DNA from 4 places in the Shewanella inventionis genome. Region 3 is predicted to be linked to each of the others. Evidence: predicted binding sites of a transcription regulator. Region 3 holds the regulator's gene; each other region holds the start of a gene.

Region 1 (3,235 bases), 810 kb from region 3:
CACAAGATTTGTCTTACACGCGTGCAGGTGCGTTTAAAGTTGACTCTGATAATTATATGGTCGATGCCGCTGGTAACTTTTTACAAGGTTTCCCTGTAGATGACGAAGGTAATTCAACCTCGGTTAGTTTAACCACCACCCAGCCTATCCAAATTCCTGACACTGCGGGTAGCCCGGTTAAAACTAGCCTTATTGAAATGCAAATGAACTTAAACGTGGGTGATGAAGCGTTAGACCCAGCTAGTTTTGACCCTGATAACTCAGACACTTATAACAACTCAACCTCAGTGACCATTTACGATTCACTTGGTGAGTCTCATATTATGACCACTTATTTTGTAAAACCCACTAACGCGTCACTTACAGGTGAAAGTAACTGGGTGGCATTTTATGCGGTAGATGGAGAGCCTGTAAGTGTGGATAGCGCCGGCACCTATAACATTGACGCTGATGGTGATGGTGCAGCGGACGCTACTCAAGCTACTGCTAGTGCAACAACCTCAGCTGGTGCCGCGTGGAATGGTTCGGTGATCACTTTTAACGACGTAGGTGCTTATACTGGTAGCAGTCCAAATCCAATCACAACCGTTACGCTTGGCTCTACTGGTGCCGGAGTATTGGATCCGGGCGCCGATGGCACTCAAACCATTGAAGTCAGATTTGATAACCCAACGCAATATGCATCACCTTTTGAAGTCACATCCCTAAGCCAAGACGGTATTACCGTTGGCCGTTTAACCAACGTAGGTATTGGCTCTGATGGCTTAATCACCGCAAGTTACAGTAACGGTTCAACCGTGCCATTAGCCCGCGTAGCGTTAGTGCGCTTTGCTAACGAGCAAGGCTTAACTCAGGTGGGTAACACGTCATGGAAAGCCAGTTTAGACTCAGGTGAAGCGTTAGCAGGTGAAGCTAACAGTGGTACGTTTGGTAGTATTCAGTCATCAGCACTTGAGCAATCAAACGTCGATTTGACCACAGAATTGGTTGATTTGATTTCAGCGCAACGTAACTTCCAGGCTAACTCGCGTACCCTTGAGGTGAACAACACACTAAACCAAACCGTGTTGCAGATCCGCTAAAAAATTAACCTAGTGTTACCGCTCTACAAGGTGTTGCCGTTGTCGGCAACACCTTGCCTGTTAAATTCTCCTCTCATTTATTTGCTGCAACTTTGTTGATTTTTTGACAGTTCGTTATCAACGCGTCTAATTTTTACCTATTTACATTCAAAAGCTTAAGTCTAATAAAACGCAAACAATACCTTTGGCACGATGCTTGCTTTGCTTTATGTATATTATTTTTGCAGAAAGTTTGACGGAGCAGCAAATGGACAAATTTCTTTATGTTGCCATGAGTGGCGCTAAGCAAGGCATGAACGCTTTGGCTGTGCGCGCTAACAACCTTGCCAATGCCAATACTGACGGTTTCAAGGCTGACATGACTCAAGCTCGCTCTATGCAGGCATTTGGCGAAGGTTTACCGAGCCGTGTTTTTTCAATGATTGAAAGCCCAGGTAGTAACTTTGAAAGTGGCCCAATAGTCACAACCGGCCGCAACCTTGATGTTGCCGTAAAAGGTGAGGGATGGTTAGCGGTTCAAGCAGCTGATGGCAGCGAAGCCTACACCCGAGCAGGCAGTTTAAAATTTGACAGTACAGGACTACTGCTTAACAGCAGCAACCGTCCGGTGATGGGCGATGCAGGGCCAATTGTATTACCACTGCCTATTGAAAAAGTCGAAATTGCCGCCAACGGGATTATTTCGGTGAGGCCACAAGGTGCGACCGCCGAGGTGATTGAAGAAGTCGCCCGGATCAAACTGGTTAACCCTGGTAATGATCAAATGATGCGTGGCGAAGACGGCTTGTTTCGTCTCATGGCGGGTGGTAATGCGCCAAACGACCCTAATGTTGAAGTAGAAAGCGGCGCGGTTGAAGGCAGCAACGTAAATCCTGTACATGAAATGGTTGCAATGATCGATATTCAGCGTCAATACGAGATGCAAGTCAAAATGATGAAGAACGCCGAAGAGATAGATCGCTCGTCGACTTCCTTGATGAGAATTAGTTAGGAGTAATTATTATGATTCCAGCGTTATGGATAAGTAAAACAGGTGTTGATGCCCAGCAAACTAACATCTCGGTGATTTCTAACAACGTGGCTAACGCCAGTACGGTTGGATTCAAGAAAAGTCGCGCGGTGTTTGAAGACTTACTTTATCAAACGGTTAATCAGGCCGGTGGTATCAGTGCTGACAATACAAAACTGCCTAATGGCTTAAACATTGGCGCGGGTACTAAAGTTGTCGCGACTCAAAAAATGTTTACCCAGGGCAGTATGTTAACCACCGACAACTCATTAGATTTAATGATTGAAGGTTCAGGTTTTTTTGAAGTACAAATGCCAGACGGTACAGCAGCCTATACCCGTAACGGTCAATTCAGCCTAGATGATACCGGCCAAATCGTTACCCCAGGTTCTGGTTATGTATTACAACCGCCAATAACAATCCCTGATGATGCGACAAGTATTACAGTGTCTGCTGAAGGTGAAGTGTCGGTGCAAATACCGGGCACCGCAGAAAGCCAGGTGATTGGCCAGCTCACCATGACCGACTTTATTAACCCATCTGGGTTAGATCCGCTAGGACAAAACCTCTACACAGAAACCGGTGCCAGTGGCACGCCTATTCAAGGTACAGCATCGCAAGATGGCCTAGGGTCAATTCGCCAAGGTGCGTTAGAAACCTCTAACGTCAACGTGACAGAAGAGCTAGTCAACTTAATTCAAGGTCAACGTATTTATGAGATGAACTCCAAAGTCATTTCAGCCGTTGATCAAATGCTGTCTTACGTTAATCAGAACCTCTAAGGAGTTATCATGATTAAATACCTAGCATTAACCTCGGTGGTGTTGTTGGCAATGGGTTGTAACTCAACCCCTAAAAAGCCGATTGCAGATGACCCTTATTATGCGCCAGTTTACCCAGATGCGCCGCCAACACAGGTGGCCGCAACAGGCTCGATTTATTTAGATACTCAGGCGTCGAGTTTGTACTCTGATATTCGCGCTCATCGAGTAGGTGACATTATTACCGTCACGCTTAAAGAGTCGACTCAAGCTAAAAAAAGCGCCAATAACGAAATATCTAAAGGCAGCAACCTCAGCGTTGAGCCGGTTTATGCCGGTGGTAAAAATGTGTCAATTAATGGCATACCGCTTGATCTCGGGTA
Region 2 (3,235 bases), 810 kb from region 3:
CACAGCTATTGAAGAAGGCTTCGATTCAGCCACTGATAATAATATTGGGTCTATTAAAAAGGATATTGAACACTTTACACAATTGTTTGCCGACGAGATTGTTGAAGGCGATCAATTTACCTTTATTACCCAAAAGGGCAAGGGTGTTACCAGTTTAAAAAATGGCCGGGTTCAAGGTGACATTGCCGGAGAAGCATTTCGTCAGGCTTTATTAAAAATTTGGTTGGGCGATAACCCTGCACAAGACAGTTTAAAACAAGATATGTTAGCGCAGTAAATCAATTGCTAGGTTCTAGGGCGGACTGCGTCCTGCGAGGTTCTAGGTTCTAGAGCGGATGACTAACTAAAAGATACTCTGCGCGACTTGAGCTGTTATAGTTTCTAGCCGCGAAGCGCCCTAGCAGCGCAGCGCGCAAGGCTGTTTTTAGTACCAAGGCCTCTAGAATTTATTAGGCCGTAAAGTCGTTACCTAAGGTTGAAATAGTCGAGGTTTTGCCTTTGTCATTATAAGTCAGGCTTGTTGCATTGCGGCTGATTTGTAATGCCTGGGCTAAGCGGTTTATGGTGGCGATATTGTGCTCAATTAAGCTAGAGTTTTGAGTGTTAATGTGTTTGCACTCGGCAAGCAAAACTTTAGCGGCTTCGACTTTTTGAACAAATTCAGGTAATGACGTGAGTTTGTCTTGCTCAGGATGAGCAGCTAACTTTTCATCGGTGGCCTTAAGTAGGCTCATTCGTTGCATTTTATCTTTAGCAAGTGTAAGCAGCTTGTCTGCATCTTGCTTTAATAATGCTTCTTTTTCTTCAGTGATAAGTTGTTTGAGCTGCGTCAGTGTTTGGTGTTGGGCATCAAGTAGTACAATTAAGTTGGTCATATATTACTCTTAGATTTATGTAATCAACACTTCTTCACAATGCCATAAGGCACCGATAAAGAAAAATTGAAATACAATAAAGAGTAACGGACTAGGCTACTCTTTATCGAATGATAAGCCACTCAGTTCAGCTTCAAAACTAGCGATGTTAGCGGCTAATTTTTCAGGATCAACTTTATAGCGACCCTCTGATATAGCTTGTTTAATTTCGGCGACCTTTTTTTGGTCAACTTCAGGTAATGCTGCCATTTTGGCTTGAGCACCTTGCAGCTGTTGAGCTTGAGAGGTAATACTTACCGAATCGTTTTTAACTGGTGTTGCCGATTGTTGAGGCGCTTCAGTCTTTGATTGCGAAGTTGACTGCGTGTCACGTGCTGTTCGCATCTGTGTATTGGTCGCAGTATTGTTTTTAATATCAATTGCCATTTGAGGCTCCAGCGTAATGTATCAGGTTTTCCTTATCTTGCTATCGGCGTGCTAGGAAAAAACTTTAGCCTATTTTACATTCTTACTTCAACTTCGCCAACGGCAATTACAACAGCTTCTAATTGCTTGTTACTTTGATTGTTTTTAACTCGAATGGCTTCGCCAATATTGCCATCACGCAAGGCTTCACCTAGGGTTTTGATTTGTATGTTTGCAGTATTTGCATAAATGGACACCATGTCGCCCTTACATACAAAACATAAATTTTTATCTGTAATGGGGGAGTCTTTAGCGACTCTGCGCTTAACGCGTGAACCCATTAAACTTTGAACATCTGAAAAATACTGGCCTTTCAAACTGTATTGATCAACAAACATAATGGTTAAATGTTGATTGTCGAGAATGTCATTGGGTGCCAGTAATTGTGTGGCGACCACGACGGGGTATTGCACATCCACTCTAACTGAAAGATACATTTGCCAGGGGTAGTCATAATCTGGGGTGTTACAACCTATTTTTACGGTATTGTTTCTGCTGATCTCTCTATCACTGGCGAGCTCAACTGATATTGGAGGGTAACATCGTGGTGGAGTTAATCGACCTTCTAGGTTTTGTGGGGTAATGTCGACCTTAGCATTTGACTCTACATCAATTTTTTTCTCCACCGCCTCTTTAGCTAATTGATAAATGGTCGATAGTGAAGGAGCAACAGCTTGCTCATTAGCCATTGCCGATGAAGAAAGCGAGAGAATGCACAAAAAACATAAAAAAAATACTTTCATAATGAAGATACTAGCTTGTTTTGCCAGAATACACCTATACTTTGAAAAACGATAAATACACACAATATGTGAACGTATTGAGTAAACTAATGACTGGTTAGTATGGCGGCGAATCATTTTCATTACCCTCCGTCAAAAAACTACCACATGGTCTAGTGAGTTTATCTAAGCAAGTTGTATGCCTATTGTGGCAAGGCATGTTGGTTTAGTTGGCAGCCATGCAATGTTTACGTTGTGTTAGTTGTCGGTAAAATGTGTTAATAACAAAGTATCAATTACAGTAAAACTTGGTTTACTATAATTTAAACAACTAATTTATCCTTTTGGGTCACAGTTAACTACAAGGCCGTGTTATGTCGAGCATTTTAGATTCAGTCAATAAACGTACCCAACTTGTTGGGCAAAACAGATTAGAGTTGCTGCTATTTAGGCTTAATGGTCGTCAACGCTTTGGTATTAACGTGTTTAAAGTAAAAGAGGTGCTGCAATGTCCTCCATTAACTACGTTACCTAAATTAAACCCATTCATTAAAGGTGTTGCTCATATTCGTGGCTCAACAATTTCTGTAATTGATTTGAGTGCTGCGACAGGTGGCCGTCCACTGGCCTCTACTGAAAATTGTTTTATCATCATTTCTGAATACAACCGTAGCGTGCAAGGGTTTTTAGTGAGCTCTGTTGAGCGCATTATTAACATGAACTGGGCATCAATTATGCCACCTCCGCAAGGTGCTGGTCGTTATTCATATTTAACTGCGGTGACAGAGATTGAAGGCGAGCTAGTAGAAATTTTAGACGTAGAAAAAATCCTTGATGAAATATCACCGGTTAAAACGGCTATCAGTAAAGAAGTCAACGAAACACTGACAATAGATAGAGAGCAGCATTACCATATTATGGTTATTGACGACTCAGCTGTGGCACGTAAGCAGATTATTAGGTCATTAGAGTCATTAAATTTACAAATCGATACGGCAAAAGACGGTAGAGAAGCACTCGATAAACTTAAGAGCATTGCCGCAGAAATGGATGATGTGTCGCAAGAGATCCCGTTAATTATTTCTGATATCGAAATGCCTGAAATGGATGGTTATACCTTAACGGCAGAAATACGTGACGATCCGAAACTGAAAAAGATTAAAGTGGTTTTGC
Region 3 (3,235 bases):
CTGGTTATCTCGGTATCAGGTTGTAGCATCGCCAGCTGCTCTTGTAACACTTTGCCTTGTTCAGCAATATTACGAACATCGACACTGATGGCCACCAAGTCATTACTGCCTTTTAATTGCGCCAGTAACGTGCCGATAAGTGGCAACGGGAGATTATCAACACAGTAATAACCTAAATCTTCTAGCACTCTTAAGGCGACAGATTTACCTGAGCCAGACCGCCCAGATACGATGACGAGTTTCATGCGGTGATTACCTGATAGAGTTCAGTTGAGTCGTGGATTTTACGAAGCTGTTTTAGTACTTGTTTGTCGCTGAGCTTTTGCGCCATTGATGACAAGGTACTTAAATGTTGCTGGCACTGATCGGCTGGCACTAACAAAGCAAACAGTATATCTACAGGCTGTTTATCGATAGCATCAAACTGGATTGGCTCTTCACATTTTATAAAAATGCCAATAGGGTGATCGATTGTTGTCAATCGGCCATGAGGTATCGCGATACCATTGCCTATACCTGTGCTACCCATTTTTTCCCGCGCGAGGAGACTTTCAAAAACCTCTTGCGAAGATAGGGTCGGGTACTGGGCAGCGACGATATCGCTGATAAGTTCCAGTACCTTTTTCTTACTGCCCGGTGTGGCACAGGTGGTGCATTCCGGCTGCAGGATGGTACAAAGTTCCATCGTTAGTGTTTTGTATACTTCTCTTTGTGTTTAATTACCTGACGATCGAGCTTGTCTATCAGGGCGTCTATTGCTGCATACATGTCGGTATGTTCTGACATGGCAAAAATTTCTCCGCCTTTTAGGCTGATTTTTGCTTCTGCTTTTTGTTGTAACTTTTCTACGTTGAGCACAACGTGAACATTATTGATCTGATCGAAGTGCCGTTCAAGCTTTGAAAATTTTTCCTGAACGTACTCTCGTAAAGATTCGGTTATTTCAACATGATGCCCAGATAGATTGATTTGCATTACACATCTCCATTGTTGAGTAAAATTATAGACTCTTACGTTGGTTTGAGGGCGGGATTAGCATTGCCTCACGGTATTTTGCAATCGTACGACGAGCAACGTTTATGCCCTGTTCTGCCAGAAGTTCTGCCATTTTGCTGTCGCTAAGTGGTTTTTTCTGGTTTTCTGCAGCGACCAGCTTCTTAATAAAGGCGCGGATTGCTGTTGATGAGCACTCTCCACCATCGTCAGTACTGACATGGCTGGAGAAAAAGTATTTTAGTTCAAATAACCCTCGTGGGGTGTGCATGTATTTTTGTGTCGTGACACGCGAAATGGTCGACTCGTGCATTTCGACTGCTTCTGCAATGTCGTTTAGTACCATGGGTTTCATGGCTTCTTCGCCGTATTCGAAAAACCCTTGTTGGAATTGCACAATACAATTGGCTACTTTTAATAGGGTATCATTTCGGCTTTCAAGGCTTTTGATAAACCATTTTGCTTCTTGCAAATGCCCACGAATAAATTGGGTATCTGACGGGTTTTTGCTGCTACGTGCCATGGCCGCATATTGTTGATTAACACCAATTTTGGGCATATTGTCTGGATTTAATTCAACAACCCAACGACCGTTCTTTTTAAACACGGTGACATCAGGGATGACATATTCATCTTCAGTTGCGGTAATCAATAACCCTGGACGAGGATTAAGTGACTGAATGAGGGTAATCGCATCGCGTAGTTCATCTTCTTTTAGACGAGTTTTACGCATTAATAACCTAAAATCGCGGCCAGCAATCAAATCTAAATAGTCTTTGATAAGCATGCGCGCATTATCAATATGTGGGGTTGAGTCGGCATATTGAGCTAGCTGAATGAGTAGGCATTCACTGAGATCGCGCGCAGCTACACCTACGGGATCAAAATGTTGGATCCGCTTCAGTACCGCTTGTACCTCGTCAAGTTCAATGCTTTCATCGCCCATTGCTTCTAGTATTTCTTCTGTACTTTGGGTGAGATAGCCGCGTTCATCGATGGCATCAATGATGGCTGTTGCAATGGCAAGGTCGGTGTCTGAAAACGGGGTTAAGTTTTTTTGCCACTCTAAATGTTCATATAACCCTTCGGTGGTTTCACCCTGAAAAGGCATATCGTCGTCACGCATGCTGGCGCTGCCTGAACCAGACATGGGTGATGCGGTGTAGACTTCATCCCATGTGGTATCCATGGGGAGATCGTCCATGGTTTCTTTACTGATAGATTCAGTGGTGTCGACGGTTGAAGTGTCTTTTTCTACACTGACATTGCTATTGTCACTGAAGTCGGTGTCTGATTGATCTCGGCTTTCTTTTAATGGATCTTTGGCTTGAGAAAATTCATCTTCTATTTCAAGCAGTGGGTTTGAGTCCAATGCTTGTTGGATTTCTTGCTGTAGCTCCAATGAAGATAATTGCAGCAAGCGAATGGCTTGCTGCAATTGAGGGGTCATAGTTAGGTGTTGACCCATTTTAAGTTGGAGTGACGCTTTCATTTACCGCTTATCCCTAGATGATTTCCATAAAAATAATAATTTCGATAACTGTAGTGGATTGCCACATACGTCGGTGTCATATAACGCTATTTCGGTATCGTTCAACGCAATGAATTAGATAGGTTAAAAGACTTATCACTTAACTATAGCTTGAATTGTTCACCTAAGTACACAGCTCGAACTTGTTGATTGCTCAAGATCTCATCAGGTGTGCCTTCTGCAATTAAATTTCCTTGACTTACAATGTAAGCTCTCTCGCATACGTCAAGTGTTTCGCGCACATTATGGTCGGTGATAAGTACCCCTAAACCACGGCTTTTAAGCTGTTGAATAATTTTTTTAATGTCGATAACAGAGATAGGGTCAACACCGGCAAAGGGCTCATCAAGTAAAATAAATTTGGGGTTGGCAGCCAATGCTCGGGCAATCTCTACACGCCGACGCTCACCACCCGATAACGACATACCCTGGCTGTCGCGAATATGGGTAATGTGAAACTCTTCAAGAAGGTGTTGAAGCTGCTCAATGCGCTCATCATTACTGAGTTCTTTGCGCGTTTGTAACACGGCCATGATATTGTCATGCACGGTGAGTTTACGAAAAATACTGGCTTCTTGCGGTAAATAGCCAATACCTTTGCGGGCTCTTAGGTGCATTGGATCTGATGTTAGATCATCGTTATCGATTAAAATACGGCCTTTATCGCTTTTAACTAATCCAACAACCATATAAAACGTTGTTGTCTTACCG
Region 4 (3,235 bases), 1.6 Mb from region 3:
AAATTTTCAAATCAATATAACAGCTGGCATGCAACTGCAGAAAGCGAAGAAGTTGTTGATATGTTGGAGCAAGTACCTAGCCTAGTTGTGTTGTGGGCTGGTTACGGTTTCGCAAAAGACTATAACGCACCTCGCGGCCATATGTACGCGGTAACGGATGTGACCAACACATTACGTACTGGCGCACCTAAAAACGCGGAAGATGGCCCAATGCCAATGGCTTGTTGGAGCTGTAAAAGCCCTGACGTACCTCGCGTAATTGAAGAGCAAGGCGAAGACGGTTACTTTAGTGGTAAATGGGCTAAAGGCGGCCCTGAAATTGTTAACGCACTCGGTTGTGCAGATTGCCATGAAAAAGGCTCTCCAAAATTACGCATGTCTCGTCCATTTGCAGAGCGTGCAATGACAACACTAAATACCCCATTTGATAAAGCTTCTCGTAAAGATAAGCAATCAATGGTGTGTGCTCAGTGCCACGTAGAGTACTATTTTGAAAAAACAGCAGAGCGTCCTGGCTTTGTTAAATTCCCTTGGGATATGGGCACTACCGTTGAACAAATGGAAGTGTACTACGACAGCATGGAGTTCTCTGATTGGGTTCACGCGGTTTCTAAAACGCCAATGCTAAAAGCGCAGCACCCTGGTTATGAAACTTGGCAGTTAGGTGTTCACGGTCAAAACAATGTAAGTTGTGTTGATTGCCATATGCCTAAAGTGACTAACGACAAAGGCCGTAAATATACTGACCATAAAGTGGGTAACCCATTTGATCGCTTCGAAGAAACCTGTGCAACGTGCCATACACAAAGTAAAGAATTCTTAGTAGACATTACTCATAAACGTAAAGCTAAGGTTCAAGAGCTAAAAGCACGTGCTGAAGCACAATTAGTGAAAGCTCACTTTGAAGCGAAAGCTGCTTGGGATGCCGGTGCTACTGAAGCTGAAATGAAGCCAATCCTTATGGATATTCGTCATTCACAATGGCGTTGGGATTATGCGACTGCATCACACGGTGTAACCGCTCATGCTCCAGATGAAGCACTTCGTATTCTAGGTACTTCGGTTGATAAAGCTGCAGATGCACGTGTTAAGTTAGCTCAGCTATTAGCAGTCAAAGGTGTTAAGCAACCAATCGCTTACCCAGACACATCAACTAAAGCTAAAGCGCAAGCAGCACTTGGCATGGATATGAAAACCATGAATGCTGAAAAAGCTGAATTCAAAAAGACACTTGTACCTAAGTGGAAAGAAGAAGCCAAAAAACGCGAAGCTACCTACAAGTAATAAGGTTTACGAAATAAAAGTTAGATTGTTTATTTCATAAATTATCCCCAATCAAAACCGCTCTTTATAGGGCGGTTTTTTTGTTTTCTCGTCTTTACTCAATTAATCCTGCTTTACCAACCTTATTGCTGACGCGGCATTTAACCATTTTTATATCGCACCAAAATAAGGCGTAGTTGTTTTTTAAATGCACGGTATTGGTGCTTTTATGCACACACTCAAAGAGCTGTTTTATAGTTTTTTATTTAAAAACAATATATTAATAAAAGTGGCCTGATGATTGAATTAGCTAATACACAAATCAATAACAACTACATTTTTTCACACTTTTGGAGGTCGAGATGAAACTCGTCAGCGCTATCATCAAGCCATTTAAATTGGATGATGTCCGTGAAGCCATAGCAGGCATGGGCATTGAGGGTATGACTGTTACTGAAGTTAAAGGCTTTGGACGTCAAAAGGGGCACACAGAGCTTTATCGTGGTGCAGAGTATCAAGTGGATTTTTTACCAAAAGTAAAATTGGAAATTGCCACCAAAGCTGAAAACTTAGAAATGTTAATTGAAGCTATCACAACCGCTGCCCATACCGGCAAAATTGGTGATGGTAAGATTTTTGTGACTGAATTAGAACAAGCCATCCGTATTCGCACGGGTGAACTTGATAACGAAGCGTTATAGGGGGCGATTATGGAAGAGTTAACAAAATTAGGACTCACAGTCACTGAATTACGTTTCGCACTTGATACGTTTTATTTCTTGATTTCAGGCGCGTTGGTCATGTGGATGGCAGCGGGCTTTGCGATGTTAGAAGCAGGTCTTGTTCGTTCAAAAAATACCACTGAAATTTTAACTAAAAACGTATGTTTATATTCGATCGCTTGCGCCATGTTTTTGCTTGTCGGTTACAACATTATGTATGTGGACAATACTGAAGGCGGTATTTTACCCTCGTTTGGTTCTTTAATTGGCTCACAAGCCAGTGACGCAGACCATGCGCTAGAGTCAGACTTCTTCTTCCAGGTTGTGTTTGTTGCTACTGCAATGTCAATTGTCTCTGGAGCAGTTGCAGAGCGTATGAAGCTTTGGTCTTTCTTAGCATTCTCAGTGGTTATGACTGCGGTTATTTATCCTGTTGAAGGTTATTGGACATGGGGTGGCGGGTTTTTATCAGAAGCCGGTTTCTTTGACTTTGCTGGTAGTGGTATTGTGCACATGGCTGGTGCAGCTGCTGCAATTTCAGGTGTGTTGTTACTGGGTGCTCGTAAGGGAAAATACGGTGCTAACGGCCAAGTAAACCCTATTCCTGGTTCAAACCTACCAATGGCAACGCTAGGTATGTTTATTTTATGGATGGGTTGGTTTGGGTTTAACGGTGGTTCTCAGTTATTGGTCTCTGATGCCGAAAACGCAACTGCAGTGGCTAAAATCTTTGTAAACACTAACTCTGCAGCGGCTTTTGGTGCGATCTCTGCGCTGATTGTGTGTAAGGTTGTTTGGGGTAAAGCCGACTTAACCATGATTTTAAACGGCGCGTTAGCTGGTTTAGTTGCCATTACCGCTGATCCATTATCGCCTTCATTCTTAATGGCTGCCGTGATTGGATTGGTTGCCGGTGCGGTGGTTATATTCTCTATCATTGCATTTGACCGCATTAAAATTGATGACCCAGTGGGTGCGATTTCTGTACACGGTGTTGCAGGTTTCTTAGGCCTAATGTTAGTTCCGCTATCTAACGCAGATGCAAGCTTTGGCAGTCAGCTTTATGGCGCAGCAGTTATCTTTATCTGGGTATTTGCAGCATCATTACTTGTTTGGTTTGTATTAAAAATGACCATGGGTATTCGAGTTTCAGAGGAAGAAGAATACAATGGTATGGATGTGTCAGATTGCGGTGTTGATGCTTACCCTGAATTTGTGAGTGTTAAATCTGCTGGATAATCTCATCTTTG

What was found. The regulator sigma-54, encoded in region 3, starts transcription at its own class of promoters, with help from an activator protein. The targets are predictions, from matches to a motif close to GTTGGCACGNNNNTNGNNT.
Region 1: the regulator sigma-54 is predicted to act here: its motif matches at 1,266-1,284, upstream of flgF (flagellar basal-body rod protein FlgF).
Region 2: the regulator sigma-54 is predicted to act here: its motif matches at 2,251-2,269, upstream of flgA (flagellar basal body P-ring formation chaperone FlgA).
Region 4: the regulator sigma-54 is predicted to act here: its motif matches at 1,552-1,570, upstream of K8B83_RS19860 (P-II family nitrogen regulator).

Annotation. Positions count from the first base shown of each region.
Region 1 covers NZ_CP082926.1:1,999,593-2,002,827, forward strand. Annotated here, with positions in the region: gene flgE (flagellar hook protein FlgE) at 1-1,082, shown strand, start outside; gene flgF (flagellar basal-body rod protein FlgF) at 1,330-2,073, shown strand; gene flgG (flagellar basal-body rod protein FlgG) at 2,085-2,873, shown strand; gene flgH (flagellar basal body L-ring protein FlgH) at 2,883-3,235, shown strand, end outside.
Region 2 covers NZ_CP082926.1:1,993,232-1,996,466, forward strand. Annotated here, with positions in the region: gene K8B83_RS09000 (chalcone isomerase family protein) at 1-277, shown strand, start outside; gene K8B83_RS09005 (flagella synthesis protein FlgN) at 450-875, opposite strand; gene flgM (flagellar biosynthesis anti-sigma factor FlgM) at 972-1,301, opposite strand; gene flgA (flagellar basal body P-ring formation chaperone FlgA) at 1,376-2,083, opposite strand; gene K8B83_RS09020 (chemotaxis protein CheV) at 2,437-3,235, shown strand, end outside.
Region 3 covers NZ_CP082926.1:1,186,541-1,189,775, forward strand. Annotated here, with positions in the region: gene rapZ (RNase adapter RapZ) at 1-245, opposite strand, end outside; gene ptsN (PTS IIA-like nitrogen regulatory protein PtsN) at 242-685, opposite strand; gene hpf (ribosome hibernation promoting factor) at 688-975, opposite strand; gene K8B83_RS05455 (RNA polymerase factor sigma-54) at 1,001-2,485, opposite strand; gene lptB (LPS export ABC transporter ATP-binding protein) at 2,629-3,235, opposite strand, start outside.
Region 4 covers NZ_CP082926.1:4,423,545-4,426,779, reverse strand. Annotated here, with positions in the region: gene nrfA (ammonia-forming nitrite reductase cytochrome c552 subunit) at 1-1,284, shown strand, start outside; gene K8B83_RS19860 (P-II family nitrogen regulator) at 1,626-1,964, shown strand; gene K8B83_RS19855 (ammonium transporter) at 1,974-3,224, shown strand.